2 regions of the Dietzia sp. ANT_WB102 genome follow, and region 2 is predicted to be linked to the other one. Evidence: riboswitches for the same ligand, from Rfam matches in the RefSeq annotation. Region 2 holds a riboswitch; the other holds the start of a gene.
The links. Region 2 has a riboswitch for S-adenosylmethionine ahead of FQ137_RS06350 (OsmC family protein). Riboswitches for the same ligand answer to the same signal wherever they lie in the genome.

Region 1 (11,514 bases), on a different contig from region 2:
GGCCGTCTCGCCGAGCCGCTCACGTACGTGGCGATGGGCGACTCGTTCACCTCGACCGGGTCGATCGTCGGGATGGACCCCATGACGTTCGGCTCGTTCGGCGGCGACACCTGCTTCCGCTCCGCTGACAACTACCCGAGCCGGATACGCGAGGCGACCAACTGGACTGTCACCGATGTCTCCTGCCGTGGGCTCAAGGTGCCGCTGACCTACACCAGCCGCGCCGAGTACGGTCCGCCCCAGATCAACGCGCTGCACCCCGGTGTCGACCTCGTTTCACTGCAGGTTGGCGGGAACGACACCGACGTGCTGCGACTAGCTGAACTGTGCGTCCTCAGCGCCGACTGCAGCCACCTCGAGGGTGAATGGGCGGCTAAGGTTCCGAAGGTGGCGCCCGGGCTGCGCCAACTCCTCCGCGATATCCGTGCCCGGGCCCCGCGCGCTCGGATCATGCTCGTCGGATACCTCCAGCCGTTCCACCTCGTCCCCTGCGTGGACATCGCGCCCTACAGCGCCGCCAACCAGAACTTCGGGCGCCGACACATCGATCGACTTAACGCGATGCTGCGCGACGTGGCCCGTGCGGAAGGCGTGGAAATCGTCGCCGACCGCACGCCGCCGGGCCACAGTGCCTGCGACCCCGACCGGTGGACCTCGTTTCTCGGGGTCGACGCCGGCGCAGTTCCGCTGCACCCCACCCACGCCGGGCACCTCGCGACTGCGCGCATGATCCTCGACCGCGTGTGAACTCGCGGCGGACTTCGTCCTAATTCGCCTGCGGTGCGGCCTTCCCCCGCCGCGCAGCCAACACCGCCGGGACCAGCACCGCGAGACCCACAAGCGCCAGCGTCGCCCCTGCCAGCGCCGGCGAGGTGTAGCCGAACCCGAGCGCGATCACCACTCCCCCGATCCACGCCCCGAGCGCGTTGGCGGCGTTGAGTGCCGAGTGATTGAGCGCGGCGGCCAGAGTCTGCCCGCGACCGGCGTGGCGCATGAGACGAGATTGCAGCCCGGGCACGAGCGCAGACCCGGTGGCACCGACGAGGAACAGCCCAATCACGGCGGAGACTGGGTGGTGCGCGGCGATGGCGAACAGGGCCAGGATCGCGGTCATCACGGTCGTGATGATTACCAGGCCGCGGTCGAGATCCCGGTCGGCGACGATGCCGCCCACCACGTTGCCCACGACCATCCCGAGCCCGTAGACGGCGAGCACCCCGGGCATCCAGGAGCGGTCGATCCCGGCAACGTCGACCATCGTCCACTGGATGTAGGTGTAGACGGCGAACATCCCGCCGAACCCGATCGCGGCCACGGCCAGTGTGGCGAGGACCTGAGGCCGGGCGAGCGCGGCCAGCTCCTCGCGCGCCCTGACCACCACGCCGCCGGTAGGTTCGGGGACGACGACGAGGATCGCCACCACGGTCGCTGCGCCGATCACTCCGACAGCGAGGAACGCCGACGGCCAGCCCAATGACTCGCCGAGCCAGGTGGCCACCGGCACGCCGATCACGTTGGCCACCGACAGACCGAGCAGCACCTGGGCCACCGCACGCGCCTGTCTGCCGGGTCCGGCGAGGGAGGCCGCCACCAGCGACGCGACTCCGAAATAGGCCCCGTGTGGGATGCCGGCGATGAAGCGCGCAACGATCAGCGCTTCGACCGTGGGGGCGAAAGCTGCCGCTGTGTTGCCGATCGTGAACAGCACCATGAGGATCACGAGCAGGGTGCGTCGTCGCCAGCGGGAGGTCCACACGGTCAGCAGCGGAGCGCCCACCACCACGCCCAGGGCGTAGGCCGAGATGATGTGGCCGGCCTGTGGTTCGGTGATGTCGAAGCCGTCAGCGATCAGCCGCAGCAGACCCATTGCCGCGAACTCGGTGACGCCGATGCCGAACCCGCCGAGCGACAACGCGAGGATCGCGAGGCGGACGCGAGCGGTCGACTGCCGGGCCGTGGCACTGGTGGCCGCATTGGCGGGGGGCTGGGACACCGCAGCAGGTTACGCCGAGCCGAGCGGCCAGGTGGCGATCAGCCCGCGCCGGGGGCAGTGCGCATCAGACGTCGGCCACCGTAGACCAGCGCGAACGTAGTGATGTACATGACGATGCTGTACACGGCGGCCGCGAGACCGACCTCTTCACTGCCGATGACGGTGAACGCGATGAGGAGCGAGAGCGTGGTGTTCTTGACGCCGAACTCCGCTGCGATGGCGATCTGCTCCGCGCGGCCAAGCCTGCAGATCCAGGCCAACAGGCCGCCGACCACGATCACGGCCACGTTGAGGGCGACAACCGCCGGGCCCACGGACACGATGAGGTCGACGATGCGGTCCCGCTCCCCGAGCGCGACGCCGATGATCAGGAGAACCAGCACAACGAGACCCACGACGCCGACGAACCGCTCGATGCGGTCGGATAGCGCCGGCTTCCGGGCTCGCAGGACCATGCCGACGACGACGGGGATCAGGATGACGCCGAGCAGGAGCCCGAAGGTCTGAGCGAGAGGCACCGACACCTCAAAGGCGTCGGCACCGGGGATGATGCGGGCCCCGAGGTCGAACCACAGCGGCAGAGTGAAGATCACCGCCACCGAGGCGATGGCGGTGAGGATGATCGACAGCGCGACGTTGCCGCGGGCCAGATAGGTGATGAGGTTCGACGTCGCGCCGCCGGGCGAGGCTGCCACAAGTACCACGCCGAGAGCCAGTAATGGGGCGAGGTCGAACGCCACCGCCACGCCGACGCCCACGAGCGGTACCAGCACCAACTGGCCGACGAGGCCGACGACACTCGCCCGGGGAGATCTCGCCTGGACCGCGAAGTCTTCCTTGGTCAGGCTCAGCCCGATGCCCACCATGATGATCGCCAGCGCGACGGGCAGGCCGATGTCGATCAGAGGACTCTGGTCCACCTGGGGCTCCTGGGGATCGTGGGACGTTGGAGGACAGCCCCTGATGTGACACGGGCCATTGCTCGGGGACGATATCCCACGTCAAGCGACTGCGGTCGCCGCTCGCCGCTCGCCGGTCGCCGCTCGCCGGTCGCCGCTCGGCGGGTCGGGGCAGGCGCCCGCGCGCTCGATCCGGCTGGGGGTCAGGCGCGCGTCCGCTTGAGGTTCTCGTCCAGGGCAGCGAGGAATTCCTCGGTCGTGAGGTAATCCTGGTCCTCGCCGATCAACAGCGCGAGGTCCTTGGTCATCTTTCCCTCCTCGACGGTCTTGATGACGACGTCCTCGAGTTGATGCGCGAACTCGATGACCTGGGGGGTGTTGTCGAGCTTGCCGCGGTGCTCGATGCCGCGAGTCCACGCGAAGATCGAGGCGATCGGGTTGGTGGAGGTCGGCTTGCCCTCCTGATGCTGGCGGAAGTGGCGCGTGACGGTGCCGTGGGCGGCTTCGGCCTCGCATGTCTTCCCGTCCGGGGTGAGCAGGACGGAGGTCATGAGGCCGAGGGAACCGAAGCCCTGGGCCACTGTGTCGGACTGGACATCGCCGTCGTAGTTCTTGCAGGCCCAGACGTACCCGCCCTCCCATTTAAGGGCGGAGGCCACCATGTCGTCGATCAGCCGGTGCTCGTAGGTCAGTCCGGCCTCGTCGAATTCGGCCTTGAACTCACGGTCGAAGACGTCCTGGAAGATGTCCTTGAATGCGCCGTCGTAGGCCGTGAGGATGGTGTTCTTGGTGGACAGATACACCGGGTAGTCGTGCTGTAGCCCGTAATTGAACGAGGCTCGCGCGAAGTCCTGGATGGACGTGGTGAAGTTGTACATCCCCATCACCACACCACCCTCCTCGGGCAGGGTGACTATCTCGTGCTCGATCGGCTCTGACCCGTCGGCCGGGGTGTAGGTGATGGTGACCTTGCCTGCGCCGGGGGCCACGAAGTCGGCGGCGCGGTACTGGTCGCCGAAAGCGTGCCGACCGACGATAATCGGCTTGGTCCAGCCCGGCACCAGGCGCGGGACGTTGGAGATGATGATCGGGGCGCGGAAGATCGTCCCTCCGAGGATGTTGCGGATGGTGCCGTTCGGGGAGGTGTACATCCGCTTGAGACCGAACTCCTCGACGCGGGCCTCGTCCGGAGTGATGGTGGCGCATTTGACACCCACGCCGTGCTTCTTGATGGCGTTGGCCGCGTCGACGGTGATCTGGTCATCGGTGGCATCGCGACTGGAGATGCCGAGGTCGTAATATTCGAGGTCCACGTCCAAGTAGGGATGGATCAGTTCGTCCTTGATGAACTTCCAGAGGATGCGGGTCATCTCGTCACCGTCGAGTTCAACGATGGAACCCTCGACCTTGATCTTCGACATAAGTCCCTCTTCCCCCGCCCAGTCTTCGTAAAGCGGAGGATTTGCCGCGTCCCCGCACCAGTCAGATCGCGTCACATCGTGATGCGGGTCTCACCCTACTGGCACGACCGGGCCCGGGGTGCGCGGTGCGCGAGAAACCCCTCGTTGCAGCGGCGGAGCGTCTTAGGCTAGCCTGACCCACAGGTCATGAGTGCCAGCGACAAGCCCCGGCTCGCTGGACGGCAACCCTCCACCGCGGTGGGGTGCCCCGGGAGACGACCTGGCCACCGCCCGACCGGGTGAGTGGCAAGCGCGGGTCCGCTGTCGAAAAGCGGGCGGACCCTTCTGACGAGAGGAGGGGCTCCGCCCCTATGACCTACGACAACAGCAATCCGGACTGGGCCTTCGAGACCCGTCAGATTCATGCAGGACAGCCGGTCGACTCCGACACCGGCGCTCGGAATCTGCCGATCTACCAGACCACTTCGTACGTGTTCGCCGATGCCGAACAGGCCGCGAACCGCTTCGCCCTGTCCGAGATGGGCCCCATCTACACGCGTATCACCAACCCCACCGTCGCCGCGGTCGAAGCGCGTATCGCCTCCCTCGAGGGCGGCGTGGCCGCGACGATGTTCGCGTCGGGCCAGGCCGCCGAGACCGCCGCGATCCAGTCCATTCTCCAGGCCGGTGGGCACGTCGTGGCCTCCCCCCGTCTATACGGCGGCACCGATGCCCTGCTGCGTCACACGCTGCCCAAGTACGGCATCGAGACCACCTTCGTCGAGAACCCGGACGATCCGGAGTCGTGGCAGGCCGCCGTCCGTCCGAACACCCGCGCGTTCTATGCCGAGACGATCTCCAATCCGCTCAACGACGTCCTGGACATCCCGGCAATCGCCGAAGTCGCCCACCGGAACCAGGCGCCACTCATCGTGGACAACACCACCGCCACGCCGTACCTGGTCCGTCCGCTGGAGCTCGGCGCCGACGTCGTCGTCATCTCCGCCACCAAGTACCTCGGCGGTCACGGCTCGTCTCTTGCCGGCGTCCTGGTCGACGGCGGGTCCTTCGACTGGCGCGCACAGCGCGACGGCGAGGACCTCTACCCGTCCTTCACCACCCCGGACCCCGCCTACCACGGCGTCGTCTACGCCGACCTGGGCGCACCGGCGCTGGCCCTCAAGTCCCGCGTCACCCTGCTGCGTGACACCGGCGCCGCACTGAGCCCGTTCAACGCGTGGGCCATCGCCCAGGGCATCGACACGCTGAGCTTGCGGGTCGAGCGGCACGTGGCCAACGCCCAGCGGATCGCCGAGTGGCTCGAGTCACGCGATGAGGTGGCCACCGTCAACTACGCCGGCTTGCCTTCCTCGCCGTGGCACGAGAACCAGAAGAAGATTTCCCCCAAGGGCGCGGGCGCGATCGTCACCTTTGAACTGAGCGCTCCCGAGGGCTCGTCCGACGAGGATCTCAAGAAGCGGGCCTGGGCGTTCATCGACGCACTCAAGCTGCACTCGTGCCTGGTCAACATCGGCGACGTGCGGTCGCTGGTGAGCCACCCGGCCACCACCACCCACTCGCAGGGCACCCCGGAGTCCAACGCGAAAGCCGGTGTGTCCGCCTCGAGCATCCGCCTGTCGGTGGGCATTGAGTCCGTCGACGACATCATCGGCGACCTCGAGCTCGGATTCGCCGCGATCTCCTGACCCGTTCCCATGGTCCGCTCCTCTGATCCGCTCGCACTGTTGCCCCCGGGTGACGGCACCCTCGGCCATGTCGCCATCGGCGACATCACCCTGGTCACCGGTGTCGTCATCCCGGGGGTGACGCTCGCAGTTCAACGGTGGGGACGGATCGACGCCGACCGGTCCAACGTCGTCCTGGTCGAGCACGCGCTCACCGGTGACTCCCACGTCGTGGGACCGGTCGATTCCCTGCACCCCACACCGGGATGGTGGAACGGGCTCGTCGGGCCCGGGCTCCCCCTGGACACCGACCACTACTGCGTGTTGGCGGTGAACGTCCTGGGGGGCTGCCGCGGATCCACCGGCCCGAGCTCGCTTCATCCCGACGGCCACTACTGGGGGGCCCGGTTCCCCGCCGTCTCGGTGCGCGACATGGTCGAGTCCGAGCGCATCCTGGCGGACCTGCTGGGCATCGACCGCTGGGCCGCCGTGATCGGCGGATCGATGGGCGGGGCCAGAACCTTGGAATGGATGGTCACCCACCCAGACCGCCTCGGTGCGGCGTGCGTGCTGGCCGTCGGCGCCCGCGCCTCCGCCGATCAGATAGGTATCCAGACCGCCCAGATCATGGCCGTGACCTCGGATCCGCACTGGCAGCAGGGTGGCTACCACGGCACGGGCCGCACGCCGGTAACCGGCCTGGGCATCGCCCGGCGTATCGCGCACCTGTCCTACCGCGGCGAGGTGGAACTCGACGAGCGCTTCGCCAACCGACCTCAGCCCGGAGAGGACCCTCGGGGGGAGGACCTGTCCATGTCGGGTCGCTTCGCCGTGCAGTCCTACCTCGATCACCAGGCGGGCAAGCTCGTCTCCCGCTTCGACGCATGCACGTACGTGCTGCTCACCGATGCTCTTAACCGCCACGACGTCGGCCTGGACCGTGGTGGCGTCGAGGAGGCATTGCGCTCCTGTCCGGTCCCGTGCGTGATTGGTGGCGTCACCAGCGACCGCCTGTATCCGCTACGTCAGCAGGAGGAGTTGGCGGAACTGCTTCCCGGCGCGGACCCGCTCGTCGTCATCGACAGCCCCTCCGGCCACGACGGCTTCCTCACTGAAGACCACGTGGTGGGACCGATGCTCGAGCGCACTCTCGAGCTCGCCGAACAGGGAACCTCCGAGAGAGCACGGGGACACGCGTGACCGACCACGACCGCACCCCACGCCCGGCCGTGATGGTCCTGGCCGGGCTCACAACGGGCTTCGGCGTCATCGGGATGGCGATCGGATTCGCCAGCCTGCTGGGGCTCACCGCCACCGCGACCGGTGGTCACGACACGGCGGGCTTCGGCGTGGCCGCCGCGACCGCCGCCTCATCGTTTGCGCTGGGTCTTCTGCTCGTCGTGGGGGCCGCGCTGCTGTGGCGCGCCCACCGCGGCGCACGCCTGGTGATCGGGTCGGCCGTGACCTTGCTGGCGCTCAGTTCATTGGCGCGAATCGTGATCGACCCCGTCACCTTCGTTTCTGTCGTCGGCACAGTGCTGTCTCTGGTCGCACTGACGGTGATGGGGTATCTCGTCGCCTCCGACGAGATCAGGGACCACATTCGTGACGGGGTGCCAATGCGGCTCCGGTGATCAGGCTCCCTCACCCGGTGCCGAGCGAGTCGATTGACGTGGCCAGCCACAGGATGACGACGCCGAGCCCCGCGTAGAAGGCCACGTCGAAACCCCTGCCACGGACCCCGAGGAGTCGCGCCCGCTCATCCGGCACCACCGCCCGAAGGACCGCCGCGGCCAGCGCCACCACACCCAGTAGGAACGCGCCGCGCCGCCACCGCTCGAGGATCACGAATCCCAGCGCGACCGCGACCCCCACCAGCACGAGCGCGAGCGGCCATTGCGCCCGCACCTGAGCCCATGTCAGGCGGGCGGGTCGGGTGCGGCGGGGCCGCGCATCCGTCGCCCGGTTCCGCGGTCGGTCGGGAGCGGGGTGGGTCATCGGCGACCTCAGTTGCCGGAGTCGAGGCGCTCGCAGCGCTCGACCACGTTGCTCAACAGGAATGCCCTGGTGAGCGGACCGACGCCGCCCGGGTTCGGCGAGACTGCGCCCGCGACCTCCCACACGTCGGGGTGGACATCGCCGGCGAGCTTGCCGTCGAGACGCGACACTCCCACGTCAAGTACCGCAGCCCCCGGCTTGACCATGTCGGCGGTGACCATGTGGGCGACGCCGGCCGCCGCCACGATCACGTCGGCCCGGCGCGTCTCCGCTGCCAGGTCCCGGGTCCCGGTGTGGCAGAGCGTGACGGTGGAATTCTCACTGCGGCGGGTGAGCATGAGCCCGATCGGACGACCGACCGTGACGCCGCGCCCGATCACCACCACGTGCGCGCCGTCGAGGTCGACACCGAACCGGCGCAGGAGGTGGATGCAGCCGTTGGGGGTGCACGGCAGCGGTGCCGGCTCGTTCAGCACGAGTTTGCCCAGGTTGACAGGGTGCAGCCCGTCGGCGTCCTTGTCTGGGTCGATCCGCCCCAGGATTGCGTTCTCGTCGAGATGTCGGGGCAGCGGCAACTGCACGATGTAGCCCGTGCAGGCGGGGTCGGCGTTGAGCTCGTCGATCACGGCCTCGAGCTCGGCCTGCGTGATGTCTGCAGGCAGGTCGCGCCGGATGGAGGAGATGCCGACCTGCTCGCAGTCGCGGTGCTTCATCTTCACGTAGGAGTGGCTGCCCGGGTCGTCCCCGACCAGGACTGTGCCCAGTCCCGGGGTGATGCCCTTGGCACGCAACGCGTCTACGCGTGTGGTGAGGTCGGCGACGATCTCGTCGCGGGTGAGCTTGCCGTCCAGCTTGATCGCGGTCACATGGACCAGTATCCCACTCCGCGGCGGGCACGTCGGCACGACGCTGCGAGACTATCCCCCATGACTGGTGCAGGTGTGCGAGTGCTGTTCGACCGTCCGTGCATCCCGCCCAATACGGGCAACGCCATCCGGATGGCCGCGGGCGCGGGCTGCGAGCTGCATCTCGCGGGCCCGCTCGGCTTCGATTTGTCGACGCCGCAGCTGCGGCGCGCGGGGCTGGACTACCACGACCTCGCACACGTGGAGGTCCACGAGAACCTGGAGGCGGCGTACGCGCGGCTCCTGCCCGCGCGGGTCTGGGCGTTCACCGCCGGAGCGGACCTGTCGCTCCCGCAGGTGAGCTTCTCCCCCGGTGATGTCCTGCTGTTCGGTCCCGAACCCACGGGACTGTCTGAGGAGGTGCTGTCCGACGTACGGGTCACGGCAAGGGTGCGCATCCCCATGCTGGCGGGCCGCCGTTCCATGAACTTGTCCAACGCGGCCGCGGTCGCCGTCTACGAGGCGTGGCGACAACACGGCTTCTCGGGGGCCCCGTAATTGGAATCGCCGCCGAGCCACGGTATATTTTTCGGCATGCCGAAACTAGCCTTTCGCTCGTGGCGAATCCTCGCATCCGCCCTGACCCTGCCACTCGTACTCTCGGCATGCGGCGTGGTCGACCCGAACTCCCCGGAGGACGATCGGCCCTTGGTGGCGACGACGTTCACGATCCTCGCGGACATCGCCAGCCGCATCGCCGGTGACCGTGCGGTGGTCGAGTCCATCACCCAGGTCGGCGCCGACATCCACCAGTACGAACCCACCACCGGTGACCTCAGGCGGGTTGCCGGCGCCGACCTTCTCATCTCCAACGGCCTCGGCGTCGACGACTGGCTGAGCCGCTTCTTCCAGTCCGGTGCCGCGTACGCGGTCGCTGCCGAGGGGGTCGACACGCTCCCGATCGTGTCCGGCGAGTACGTGGGCAAGCCCAATCCCCACGCCTGGATTTCGCCACGGGAGGGCAAGACCTACGTCCGCAACATCACCGCCGCGCTGACCGAGATGGACCCGGACGGCGCCGACGAGTTCGCCCGGCGGGCAGCGGAATACGACGCCGAGCTCGATGCTCTGCTGGCTCGGGCCGAGGAGTCCATCGCGTCGTTGCCCGCCAACCACCGCTCCCTGGTGACCTGTGAGGGCGCGTTCTCCTACCTCGCACGCGACGTCGGACTCGAGGAACACTTCCTCTGGGCCGTGAATACCGAGGCGCAGGGAACGCCTCAACAGGTGGCTGCGCTCATCGACGCCGTCGGTGACCAACAGATCCCGTCAGTGTTCTGCGAGTCCACTGTGTCTGACACCGCGATGCGACAGGTGGCGCGTACTACCGGCGCGAGGTTCGGCGGGACCCTCTACGTGGATTCGCTCTCGGAGCCCGACGGCGACGTCCCCACCTACCTCGCCCTACTGGAACACGACATCGATCTGATCACGAAGGGATTGACGCGCTCATGAGTGACCGAAAAGACTTCGCCGTCGACGTCTCCGACCTCACCGTCGACCGTGGCCAGGTCCGCGCTCTCGCTGACGTCTCGATCCAGGTCCCCACCGGGACGGTGACGGTTCTCCTCGGCCCCAACGGCTCCGGGAAGTCGACCCTCCTCCTAGCACTGCTCGGGCTGGTCAAACCGGTGACCGGACGCATCAGTGTGCTCGATCTCCCGGTTCGTGACGCGCTGCGGTCGGGCCGGGTCGCCACGGTGGGTCAGGCGGACGGCATCGACGAGGGGTTCCCTGTAACCGCCCGCGATGTGGTCATGCAGGGACGTCGACCGTTCATCGGCCCGTGGCGGAGGCCGGCCCGATCAGACCGTGACGCCGTCGACGCCGCGCTCGACCGGGTGGGACTCACTGATCTGGCCCGGCGTCGCATCGGTCAACTCTCCGGCGGACAACGCCGCCGGGTGTTGCTCGCGCGGTGCCTCGCCCAGGAAGCCGACCTGCTGCTGCTCGACGAGCCGTTCAACGGCATGGACGCTGGCAGTGAAGGCGTCTATCTGGACGTGCTCCGCGAACTCGCATCCCAGGGCCGCACTGCACTGGTGTCGACACATCACCTCGACACGGTCGATCGACTGGCGGATTCCGTCGCGCTGCTGGACGGCCGACTCGTCGCCCACGGGCCAGTTGCCGAAACCACCACACCGGAGATGCTTGCCACCCTGCTCGGCGCGCGACACCCCGACCACTCGGTGTCCGAGCCGACGAACGCACTGAATCGCTCTGACCAGTCCCACGAGGTGTTCACGTGATCGACTTCCTGCTCGAACCGATGGTGTACGACTTCATGCGGCGGGCGATGGTCGTGGTGATCGCCGCCAGCGTGGCTGGAGCGCTGCTCAGTTGCTGGCTCGTCCACATGGGCTGGGCGCTCATGGGGGATGCCGTCTCCCACGCCGTCCTGCCGGGCGTGGCCGTCGCCTCCATGGTGGGAATGCCGTTCGCCATCGGTGCCCTCCTGGCCTCGCTCATCGCCGTCGCACTGATCGGCGCCGTCCGCGCGGGCGGGACGGTCCGCGAGGATGCGGCGATGGGGATAGTGTTCACCGCGCTGTTCTCCGTGGGCCTCGTGCTCATCTCGCGATTCCCCAGCCAGCAGGACCTGCACACGATCCTGTTCGGCAGCCTGCTCGG
Region 2 (11,514 bases):
TCAAGAAGTACCCATCTGTAGCCCAGATCTCCGCAGTTGAGCGGCCTGCCGTGAGGTGGCGGACCGCAGCGCCTGGATCACCAGTACCTGCCACGAACCATCACGCCGCTACTACCAGCGCAAACGCGACGAGGGAAAGAAGCGCAACTCCGCCGTCATGTGCCTGGCACGACGTCGAAGCAACGTCATCTACGCCACGCCGACCAACCGCAAATTTTACCGCGAGCCCGCGTCACCACAACAGATGCCGGCCGCAGCTTGAGCTAGCGACGAACTGGGGCCAAGCCGTGAACAATCCCCATAGGGACACCCCCGTCCCGGGAACGAGATCTCTGATGCGGCGGTCTCTTTGCCGTACCCGCTGTCCAGGGTCACCTCGGCCGTCCAAGGCCCCTCCGAGTACGCGCCGCTATTGGGCACCTCGATGATCGGCTCGCCACTGGATCCGGGGGGGAATGGTCTTTCCGCCGGATTCCACGGCGGGCACCGAGTGCCCACCGGGCCCCTCGGCGAGATAGAGAGTCCCGGATACTTCGACTGCTCTGGCACCGGTGTTCTCCAGAATCGCTTCTATCGCGGCGGTGCCGTCGTCCAGCCGGATCGTGGACGTGCGACCAAATAGGGCGGTCGTCACACACGCTGGATTGACGGTTGTTTCGCAACTTCTCCGGAGTCAGCCGTCCACGACGGGCACAGGCTCCATCCGCGTGCGAACGGTGGGCGGCATCGCCGAGCGATATATCAGCCCATGCGTGACGCGGTCAGTCGCCGTCGAGCCACACCACGTCCTGCACGCCCTCGTTGCGCCGCAGGAACCACGGAGTGAAGTGCGGTTCGAACCGGGCGTACCTGGGCGGCCCCGTGACGACCAGCCCGGCCCGGTCGATACCGACCTCGAGGTCGGCCAGGTGACCTCGAAAGGCCGACTCGCTCCACCGTCCCGAGTAGCGCACCGCTGCCGCGACACGGTCGGGCACCTGCCTGACCCGCACCCGAGAATCGGCGGGCACCGCCGCGGTCGCGGCGGTCAGGGAGGCGGGCAAGACAAAAGCGACGCCGTGCTCGTCGCCGTCAGCCTCGGTCTGGGCCACCGGTGCGGTCATGGAGATCTTCTCGGAGCCGGGTCCTGACTGGGGCCCCGAACCGCGTGCCTGCGGTTATTGATCGACGACGACGAGGTCGACGCTGCCTGCGGGCCGGCGGTGTCGATGGGGTGCGGAACTGGCGGCCAGCGGCCCTGCGGGGAGGTTGACGGTTCTCAGGGCGTGATCTGCGCGCGGACCAGCAGGTCGATCACAGACTGGATGCGGTTCCGGCGATCTTCTGCGGGTACAGGCGCGGTGGCCGGTATCGCGGCGTGTTGGGTCTCGAGGATGTGGGAGGCGGTCGAGCAACCGGGGCAGCGAGGGGCATGGGGCGGAGACTGACATTACAGTTTTGACATGCGTCGGGTTCGCGCGAATTCGCCCGACGCCGCGCTGATCTGCGCTGACGCCCTGACCTCTGAGGTTTCGGTCGCCTTGACCGCGATGGGACACTTGTGACGGGCGCCACTCCTCCGCGGGCCCGGGATCTAGGAGCGCAGCCATGAGAGCAGTTGTCTTCGAGGGCTACAAGACGTTTCCCGTCCTCACGGACGTGGACAAGCCCAGCCCCGGACCCGGCGAGGTCCTGCTCAAGGTAGCTGGCTCGGGCGCCTGCCATTCCGACGTGGGCCTGTTCCACGACTTCCCCGCCGACCCCACGGGATTCCTCACCCCGCCGTTCACTCTGGGACATGAGGTCTCGGGCTGGATCGAGGAGGTGGGCCCCGGCGTCTCCGGCTTCACGCCGGGCGAGGCGTTTCTGGTCTACGGTCCGATCGGCTGCGGGCGCTGCAAGCCCTGCTCGCGGGGCCAGGACACGTATTGTCAGAACGTGGCCTCGGTCGGCTACATGGCCACCGGGCTGGGCCGGGACGGCGGCATGGCCGAGTACATGACCACCTATGCCCGCAACCTCATTCCCCTGGGTGACGCCGACCCCATCGCCGCCGCCCCGCTCGCCGACGCAGGCCTCACCCCGTATCACGCGATCAAGCGGGCACTGCCCCACCTGACCGCGCCGGGGGCGACAGCCCTGTGTATCGGCCTGGGCGGGCTCGGCCTGGTCGGGGTGCAGATCATCCGCGCCCTGACCGGCGCCACCGTCTACGCGACTGACACCAAACCCGACGCGATCGCCTCCGCCGAGGCCGACGGCGCGATCGGCATTCCCAGCAAGGGCGCCGCCGAGACGATCACCGAACTCACCGGCGGTCAGGGGGTCAACGCGGTGTTCGACTTCGTCGGCGCCGCCACGACCCTCGAACTCGCCGCCGCCAGCGTAGCCCAGCAGGGTTCGCTCACGGTGGTGGGCCTAGCCGGCGGCGACTTTGCCTGGAACGCCTTTAGACTGCCCTATGAGGTCAACTTCTCCTCTACCTATTGGGGCACCATCGAGGACCTGCATGAGGTGGTGGAGCTGTACCGGGCCGGCAAGATCTCCCCCGCTGTCTCCGTCTACCCCCTCGGTCAGGCGCTGGACGTCTACCAGAATCTCGTCGACGGTGCGGTCAGCGGCCGGGCTGTGATCGCCCCCCACGGGACGTGAGTAACGATGCCAACGACGACGAGGGCACGACCCGCCGGGGCTGTCGCGGTGGTGGTGTAACGGACGCCCGAGGTCCGCACCCGCCGTGCCGGCCCGGTCAGCCGGTCAGCTCGCGGCGACGTCCACTGCCACGTGCACGGGCACCCCGGCGACGAGAGTGTCGCCGACCGGGCAGTGCTTCTCGACTGTGGCGATCAGCTCGTCGTAGCGCGACTGCTCTTCCGGGCCGGTGATCCGGATCGTCGCGGTGATCGTCTGGAAGCCTGCGCGCACGCTGGGGTCCAGGCCGAAGAATCCGCGCAGGTCGATGTCCCCGGCCAGGTCGATCTCGACGCTGTCCAGCGCGAGGCCCAACTTCTGGGCCCACACCTGATAGGTGATCACCTGGCACGAGCCGAGCGCCGCGAGCAGGTGTTCTACCGGGTTGGCTCCGGCGTCGTTCCCGCCCAGGTCGGCGGGCTCGTCGATCACGAACTCGTGCTCGCGGGCGTCGATGCGCACCTGGGTCGCGGTGCCCGTCACGAGGGCCGCGCGGGTGTGCACGCGCAGGGCGTGCTGCCCGGCGGCCTGGTCAGCGGCGGTGGTCGTGGTGGTGTCGGTGATGGTCATGATAGAAGCTCTCGTTTCGCTCAGGGAGGGTGCGCGGTCGGCGGGAGCCACCCCGGACGGGAGAAGAACACGACGGCGGATCCGATCCCCGCCCGCACACTGGCGAGTCCGCGCCCGGACATGATCGGTCGCGGTCGAGCGGGTGGGGCGCCTGCGGTACGCAGGCCACAAGGAAGGATCCGGGCGGAACGTGTCGACTACCCGTCCGCGGCGGGCCGGTGGGTCACCGGCCGATGAGCATTCGCCCTCTGGCCGCGGTCACGCGGCACAGGTCGATGTGCACGCGCGTCGTCACCAGCGCGATGCTCGGTTCACCTTGAAGCACGGAACTTTCACTCACCCATCGTTCCTGGCGGGAGCACCCTCACCCGCTCGCGCGGGGGGTTGCTGCAGTGTCGTCGAACCAGGTTTCTCGACTGCTCTGGATAGCTGGTGATGGCCACCCTAGACGACATCGGCCCCCGCGGGGAAGCCGGTCCCGCCGTCGGCGCGGGAGTGCTCCCCTCTAAGCAGCGTCCGCCGCCGATGTGGAGCTCCGCCTCCGCCACAGTGCGAGTAGCGCGACCAGGAGCGCGGCACCGACCCCGAGGGCTATCCATGCCGCTGCCGAGAGCCCACCCTTGACAGGAACCGGCTCCCCCTCCCCCTGGTCCGGGAATGAGATCTCTGCGGCGGCGGTTTCTTTGCCGTACCCGCTGTCCAGCGTCACCGAGGCCGACCAGGGGCCTGCCGGGAACTCGCCGCTGTTGGGGACTTCGATGATCAGCTCCCCTCTGGAGTCGGCGGGAATTGTCTTTCCGCCGGATTCAACGGCGGGCACGGAAAGCCCACCGGGCCCATCGGTGAGATCGAGGGTCCCGGATACCTCGACTGCTCTGGCACCGCTATTCTCCAGAACCGCTTTGACCGCGGCTGTTCCGTCGCCCAGCCGGATCGGCAGTAGAGAGTCGATCGAGAAGCTCGGTCGCGGTCCGTCCCCCGTGCCCACGGACAGGTACATGCGGATGCCAACACGACTGACGGCCTGCACGGCGTCGGGGTTGTTCTCATCCACCTTCGTGGACATCCAGATCAGCGCGTACTGCTCAATCTCGGGCGCGTCGGCGGGGACGTCGACTGAGACTGTCACCACCTCTTCCTGGCCTGGGTCGAGAGTGACCTCTGTCTTGTCGAGTGAAGTCCATGTGGTCAGCGCATTCGTGGCCCCTCGCGGCTCTGCCTGGTATCCCTCGTCATTGACGTGGGCGGCTCCGACATAGAGGTCGAAAGTGGTGCGTTCGGCCATCGTGCTGGAGACGACGATCTGGCGCTCCAAGCGTTTTCCTGGTGGAACATTGTCGATGATGTAAGTCGCGGCCCGGGGATTGTCGGCAAGATTCACCGGCACTTCGCCGATCCGGATGCCGAAACCGCCGGAATCCTCCTGCGCCTGCGCCACCCCGCTGGATACAAGGATGGCTAGTACCACGGCCACCAGTAGTGCCGTGATCGCTGACAGTGCGCGACTCATCTTCAGGTCCCTCGGATTTGGTTGAGCAGGAATAACGTGGCCCGCAGAGTCCTGCGGTGCCGCGTCCTCCGCGTGAAGTGATCGCAGTGGCCGCTCGCGCCCCTGGGAGGGAGCGGCCACTGCGTCCTAATAATTCAGCCGGGTTCAGTACAACGACTGCGTCAGAGTGGCCGAGTACTCCCCGGCCTGAACGTCAACGACGGTCGTGTCCCCCTCGGTCACTGTCGGTAGCGTCACCCGGAGGTTCGGCGTGTAGGTGGTGGAGACGTCAGGGAGGGTGATCCCGGTGCGGTTGAGCAGAACGACCTGCTCGCTCATGTTCGTAGCCTCATCCCAGCTACCCACTGATGTGGTCGTCCCGTTGATGCCGGTAACCGCAGTGAGCCACATCCGGACGTTTTCGTTGCCGATGGTTGCGCCGCCGTCGGTGACGAAGTCGGTGATGTCCGCCCGCAGTGCGTAGGACCTGGGGTTGCCAGCTCGGTCATCTCGAATGCTCGGGGCAAACATCGCGCTGTTCGCCGCGTTGCCACCGAAATCGACGAACAAGCTGGTGGACGCCTCCGGAGCGACCGAAAAACGCAGTGAGCCAGCAGAGTTCGCTCTGACGGTCAGATTGACCGTGGTGTCTGCGGTATCCGCAGCGGGTTGCGCATTGGCGGCTGCCGCTGGCGCAACTAGACCGAACGCCGCCATAATCGCGCACGCGCGGATGATCCTTTTGTTCATTGCACTTCCTCAGGTACTTGCAGAGATGAGACAGGCGTCGCCCCGTGCTGGTACACGGGGAACCGGGGCTCGGCCGATCGGGATGGACACACGACCAGATGAGGCGGTCGTCACAAACTGTAAATGGACGGTTGTTTATCCCGCAACTCGCCTCGCGCCGAACGGACGCAGAACTGCCTGCACCCGGACGCGCGCCGAATGTTGCCGTGGCCACGACTCGCCCGCATTAACTCACTCCACGCTCAGGCAGGGCGGATTCCATGCCGGGTCGAGGCGCACCACGACCCGCCCGACGACGACGAGGCCCGCTCCTGACGCGGATCGACCCGCATCCACCGGGCGGTGCGGAACCGGCCAGGTCAACGAGCCAGCGGCGCGCCGCACCACGAAAGGCGAGTCAGCGGTTGTCGCGTTCGCAGGCGATGCCGTCGCCGTCACCGTCCATGGACTGGTCGTAGCCTGGTTACTCCGGCCCCGGTGCCACAGGCCCCTGATCATCGGGGCGCATATGATCACCATTCTCCGGCGCCCCCACCACCGGTTCCTCCGCCCCCTGGTCCAGCCGGAACGGTGGGTATTGGTCCCGCAGCAGCAGCACGTAGGTCGCGACGCGGTACACCCACCTGTTAAGGCCCAACACCAGGTCGAAGAGCCCGCGCGGGTAGCGGGCGGTGAACAGAAGTGTCACGGCCGCGATGAGCACCAGCAGGCTAACCAACGGTATGCCCCAGTTGGTGTTGTTGGCCATGGTTCCGTTGCCGAACACGCCGACGCTGCCGGTGAGGATCCCGACGATGAACAGGTGCGGGAGAGCCAGCAGCCACCACTTGAACAGCACCAGCAGGCGGGAGAGCCGCTCGGGATAGTCCACCTCGAGGTCGGCCGGGTAGCCGCCGGCGGCGAGGGAGAACGGCGGGTAGCGGTCGGTGCCCAGCGCGGCGTAGGCGTAGAACCCGACCCGCCAGTTCCACCGGAGCACCCCGACGCTGAAGGCGAACAGGGAGCGCGGGTAGCGGCCGGTGACGAGGATGGTCAGGCCCGAAGCGATGGTGGTGACGGTCAGCGCGAACCACAGCAGTCCGATGACGATGTAGTGCGGGATGGCGAGCAGCCATTTGAACAGCCACTGCCAGCGGGACAGTCCGGGATCGAGGTGCCCGGTGATGCTCAGCGGGTCGGTGCAGCAGTCGGCGCGGCGTTGGGCGGACGCGTCGGACGCGGACCCGGCGGGGGGCGTCTCGCCGTCGCGTGGTGTGGGCCCGCGGTCGATGTCGCGGCCCAGTCCGGCGGCGCCGAGCAGCAGGAGTGGCACGCCCAGGATGAGCCCGACGATGCCGGCGATGAGCAGGCCCGGGTTGGCGACGCCGAGGAGCTCGGTGCGGACTCCGGCGTCGACGTCGACCCACACCGGTTCGGAGGCGTCGGCGTTCATCACCACCAGCGACCATTGGCCGTCCTGCAGATCGAAGGTGACGGTCTGTTCGCCCTCGCCGGTGGCGGAGGTCGCCCAGAAGTTCTGGTCGGCTGGGGCCGCGGGCGTCCGGGTGCCGGGGACTTCGCGCAGGTTGCCGTCGGTGTTGGGCGCACCGGCCCACCGGAACGTGTCGTTACCGGTCCAGGGCAGTTCCCTGACGACGGCGTGGGGAACGCCGTCCAGGTAGGCGGACACGTCGGAGTCGTCGGCAATGCCGACGAAGACGGGCTGGCCCGGGACGACGGAGGTGGCGCGGATCTGCACGCTGGCCGGGTCCCCGAGGCCGGGCATTCCGGCCTGTTCGGCGTCGATGAGGATTGAGGTGGTGGTGATCGCGTGCCCGGTGCTCTGGAACCGTTGCGGGGCGGTGGTGAGGTAGTGGCCGTCGCTCTGGGCGGCCTGGGCCGCCATGAGCACCGCTCCCCCGGCGGTGAGGGCGAGCCCGAGCGTGGTGAGGATGACGCCGACGACGAGGAGGACCCAGTTCACCGGCCGGGTACGCGCTCGCTGGTCGGAGTGCTCGGACGGGGTGGTGGGATATACCGCGTTGGCATCCATGGCGCTTCCTTTGCAGGTGCGGTGGCGGTTCACGCGTGGGATGCCTGGTGCTGTGGCGCCCCCGGACGAAGTCCGCCCGGATGCACTACCGCCAGCAGTCACGTGATGATACCGCTGACTTCACGATGTGACCAGCGTTACGTTTACCGCTGCGGCGCCAGCTCGAACATCTCGGCCAGCAGTGTGTGCGGGTGTCGCATGGAAGCGACGACGGGACAGCGAGAGATGGGAAGGCATGGGACTCCTGAGGCTTCTGGGAAGCCACGGGTCGCGCGCTGTGGGAGCACGGCGGCAACGTGGGCGCCGCGGCCAGGGCGCCGACGGTGCACACCAACACCGAGTACTACCGGTTGGACACGATCGGCTCGACGATCGGCGCGGACCTCCGTGACGCCCGCACGCTGCGCGAGCTGGAGCTGGCCGTGATGAGCCGCGATCTGGGCGCCCTCATCATGCCCCGGGACGCGGAGTAGCTCGACCCGTCTCCGGAGGCGAGCCCCTCCCCCGGTGGGCATAATTTGGGGGCGACGACGAGGTGCCCGCCTCCCGACCCGACCCGCAGTCGCGGGGATGGGGTGGGCAGAACCGGTGGGATCGGGGCAGCCGCGCGGTTAAGGGCCTGTGTCGCCTGCCTCCGGAGCTTCGGGCGACGCAGCCGGTTCCACCGGGACTTCGGGAATCTCGGACGGATCGACTCGGTCCTCCAGCTCAGTCGGCTCAGGAGGCTCCGCCGGCGGTGCGGGTTTTCCCGGGATCGTATCTGGGGCCAAGCACTCGGACAGATCTGCGACGTGGTGATCAGTTCGCGGACATACGTATGGGTACAGGGCCAGTTGCTCATTACGCAGAGCTGCACACTGCGGGTGGTCCCCAAATGTGCCGTCACTCATCCGTCCGCTCCCGGTCCACGCACCACCGCCGTAGATGCACTCCACGAGCGTGGGGCCGACAGTCGCCGGTTTGGCCGCCGTCGGGGCGGTACTCACTGCGGACGTCGTGCTCGACATCGTTTTGGTGGTCGAGGGCCTGCTCGTGGAGGTCCGCGTCGACGAACTCGAACTGGTTGCGCTCTCGCCCGACGGCACCTCGCTTGTCGACCCACTGCCACACCCGCTCGCGAGGAGAAGCGCGAACGAAATACAACCGGCGGTCCCCCATGTGGAGAGTGCGGGGAGCCGATGGTGGGTTGGCGCTATCACTACCTGTCCTTCTTCGGTGCCCGGCTGGTCGGAGCGTCTGGTTGGCCGTAAGCAGCCTGCAAACTCCTCGAAGTCCCTCTCGCGGGTCGGGCATCGCCACCGCTGAGCGAAGTCATCGGGTTACGAAGTTCAGGTAGTCGGCGAACCGCCATATCGGGCCCGGGTCCGGTCCCAGCACCTGCCTGTCGCAGTAGACCTCTTGCCCGTTGGACGGGTTGATGGCTCTAGCCCCGATGGTCTCGCACCGCTTGCCGCCGAGAGAGTTCTCCACTCGAGTCATCCGGCTCCGGTCGGTCGCTTCCGGGTGTCGGAACGGGTCTTGACTGGGCGCCCAGTGGAAGGCGTCCGTCTGCAAACGCTGCGCACACCACGCACGGGTCCCATTCTCGGTGTACGCCCACTCCCCTGGAGCCGGGCACGCGGTGTACATGATGATCCAGTTGGAGGCGACGTACTTCGGGACAGGCGGGGGCGGAGGCGCGGGATACGACCACTCAAGCGGGTACGGGAGGGCCGGTAGCGGCGCGGCTTCTGACCCTGCCGGCACAGGCACAGGGACAGGCGCGAGGTCCGGTACCTGGACAGCGAAAGGCCCGATGAATACCTCTGCCGCCGACGCCGCGGGGGTCGCCCCTGCCGTCAACGCGACGATTGCACCGACTCCGGCCAATGCTTTCCTCGTTCGAGATCCCATGATTACGGCCCCCTCGCTCAGATACCTGTAGCCAACCTCTCGCCAAGTATGACTGTTAACTTGCGGTCGTGAACCCCATTCCGCTGCAGCGTGTGCCATCGCGGGCGGCTTGGCACAGGCTCCATCCACGAGCCTGCCCTCAGGCATGACGCGACTCAGTTCTCGCCCGGCCACACCACGTCCTGCACGACCTCGTTGCGCCGCAGGAACCACGGCTTGAAGGGCGGGTCGAACCGGGCGTACCTGGGCGGCCCCGTGGCGACCAGCCCGGCCCGGGCGATACCGGCCTCGAGGTCGGCCAGGTGACGTCGATAGACCGACTCGCTCCACCGTCCTGAGTAGCGCACCGCTGCCGCGACACGGCCCGGCACCTGCCTGACCCGCACCCGAGGATCGGCGGGCACCGGCGCGGTCGCGGCGGACATGGAGGCCGGCAGGACAAAGGCGACGACGTGCTCGCCGCCGTCGGCCTCGGTCTGGACCACCGGTGCGGTCATTGCGACCTTCTCCGAGCCAGGCGACTCCCGGATCACCGGTGCGGTCATGGCGATGGACCCGGCCGACTCGTTGTGACCGGTGATGTACCTGAAGAGCGCCCTGAACGCCTGGTTGCCGGCACTGCCGAAGGACCCGTGAACGGACACCTCCGCCACGGCGTGGGAGGGGTACCGCCGCAGCTCGAACTCCGGGTACCGCTCGACCACCTCATACGGCTGCTGCTCGGTCATGAATCGACGGTACGCGCGTGTTCCACCGGTGGTGGAGCCGCGCGTCGAGTCACCGACAAATGCCAGGTGGGGCACGCCTGTGCGTCGTGGTGTGGGTAGTATCCGCGACGACGACGACGAGGACGACGACGAGGTCCACCTTCACCCGCCCGGCCCGCGGCCGCCGGGAGGCGCGGAACCGGCCGGGTCAGCCCGAGGGTCCGCGGAGCCAGTCGACGATCGCGCTGGCCAGCTCGTCCGGGGCCTCCACGGGCAGCTTGTATCTGGTCTCCGGAATCTCGACGTCGGCCACGGGACCACCTGCGTCACCGTTCGTCCCAGCACCAGCGTCGACACCATCCGACCAGGTCGGTCATGGCCGCGAGGCTGCCCACCCGGAGTGCGCTCCGGGCCGTTCTACGTCACTCCTCGCACAGGGAGATCGGATGCTCCACCGGGTTGAGGTACACGACGAACCGCCCGTCGGGGACGGTCTGGGCTGATGAGCGTGCCGCCGCGCGCCGGCGGCTAGGGGAAGATGATTTGGTCCCCAGGCTCGAATTGGAAGCTCGACATGGCGGTGGTGCGGGCCCCGAGGTCATCGTGGGAAGTGAGTTTGACGAAGGCTGGCCCAACCGAGGTGCGCCGGACGTCGTGGAGGACAATGCGAGCCGGCTTACTGCGGCGGATGCCGTTGTTGCAGGCAGGAACGCACTCCACCCAAACTTTGTCTGCGGTCCCCTCCGCGCGGTCGTCCTGCCACCTAGTCCAGCGGATGTTTTGAAACAGACCGTTGCCATCACCACAGAAGATGATGATCGTGGAAAGCATACGTTCGGGATTGCCGCCACAATCGAGCGCCAGTGTCCGACCGGAGAACGGGTCGAAGGGCGGAGGAGGCGGAGGGGCGGGCCGGTCCCACTCCAGCGGGTACGGAAGCAGCGGCAACGGCGCGGCCTCCGACCCGAAGGGAACCGGCACGGGAATCGGCGCGAAGTCCGGGACCTGCACCGCAAACGGCCCGATCATCACCTCAGCTGCGGTCGCCACGGGTGCCAGCCCCGCCACTAACGCGGCGGCGAGCGCCACTCCTGCCAATGTTCGACCAATCCGACGTCCCACTGCGCTCATCTCCTATATTCAGGCGCCCACTGGTGCCGCATTCGAAATTACAGTGGTTAACTTCAAGAAAGGACCTCTTCGCTACTTGATTCTCCCCGCCCGGCCACCCCGCCACGAGAAGCATCTAGCGAGGGCAAGAGACATGACACGCTCACAGCTCCAGTCCGCCCGAAGAAGACCGAACATTCCGTCGCATTGGGTAATCGTCTCCTGGTTTTCACTGCCGCGCGTTCTTCAACACCGAGTGAGTCGCACTGGGTTGGTTGGAGTCTCTGGTGTGT

Region 1: it holds a riboswitch for S-adenosylmethionine, as region 2 does, so the genes downstream of both, FQ137_RS12080 (O-acetylhomoserine aminocarboxypropyltransferase/cysteine synthase family protein) here and FQ137_RS06350 (OsmC family protein) in region 2, are expected to answer to the same signal.

Annotation. Positions count from the first base shown of each region.
Region 1 is NZ_VOBA01000002.1:79,364-90,877, reverse strand. Features, by position in the region: gene FQ137_RS12100 (SGNH/GDSL hydrolase family protein) at 1-747, shown strand, start outside; gene FQ137_RS12095 (MFS transporter) at 767-1,993, opposite strand; gene FQ137_RS12090 (bile acid:sodium symporter family protein) at 2,032-2,913, opposite strand; gene FQ137_RS12085 (NADP-dependent isocitrate dehydrogenase) at 3,096-4,313, opposite strand; SAM riboswitch class IV at 4,496-4,611, shown strand; gene FQ137_RS12080 (O-acetylhomoserine aminocarboxypropyltransferase/cysteine synthase family protein) at 4,664-5,998, shown strand; gene FQ137_RS12075 (homoserine O-acetyltransferase) at 6,008-7,177, shown strand; gene FQ137_RS12070 (hypothetical protein) at 7,174-7,611, shown strand; gene FQ137_RS12065 (DUF3017 domain-containing protein) at 7,622-7,975, opposite strand; gene FQ137_RS12060 (bifunctional methylenetetrahydrofolate dehydrogenase/methenyltetrahydrofolate cyclohydrolase) at 7,984-8,841, opposite strand; gene FQ137_RS12055 (tRNA (cytidine(34)-2'-O)-methyltransferase) at 8,902-9,378, shown strand; gene FQ137_RS12050 (metal ABC transporter substrate-binding protein) at 9,415-10,335, shown strand; gene FQ137_RS12045 (metal ABC transporter ATP-binding protein) at 10,332-11,132, shown strand; gene FQ137_RS12040 (metal ABC transporter permease) at 11,129-11,514, shown strand, end outside.
Region 2 is NZ_VOBA01000001.1:1,389,929-1,401,442, reverse strand. Features, by position in the region: partial or broken gene FQ137_RS06370 (IS110 family transposase) at 68-262, shown strand; gene FQ137_RS06365 (hypothetical protein) at 410-634, opposite strand; gene FQ137_RS06360 (heme-binding protein) at 762-1,109, opposite strand; gene FQ137_RS06355 (alcohol dehydrogenase catalytic domain-containing protein) at 1,588-2,631, shown strand; gene FQ137_RS06350 (OsmC family protein) at 2,737-3,240, opposite strand; SAM riboswitch class I at 3,578-3,672, opposite strand; gene FQ137_RS06345 (hypothetical protein) at 3,746-4,750, opposite strand; gene FQ137_RS06340 (hypothetical protein) at 4,895-5,479, opposite strand; partial or broken gene FQ137_RS15695 (excalibur calcium-binding domain-containing protein) at 5,877-5,942, opposite strand; gene FQ137_RS06330 (DUF4389 domain-containing protein) at 5,943-7,511, opposite strand; gene FQ137_RS06325 (helix-turn-helix domain-containing protein) at 7,787-7,984, shown strand; gene FQ137_RS06320 (hypothetical protein) at 8,436-8,816, shown strand; gene FQ137_RS15350 (hypothetical protein) at 8,823-8,990, opposite strand; gene FQ137_RS06315 (heme-binding protein) at 9,560-10,132, opposite strand; gene FQ137_RS06305 (hypothetical protein) at 10,640-11,200, opposite strand.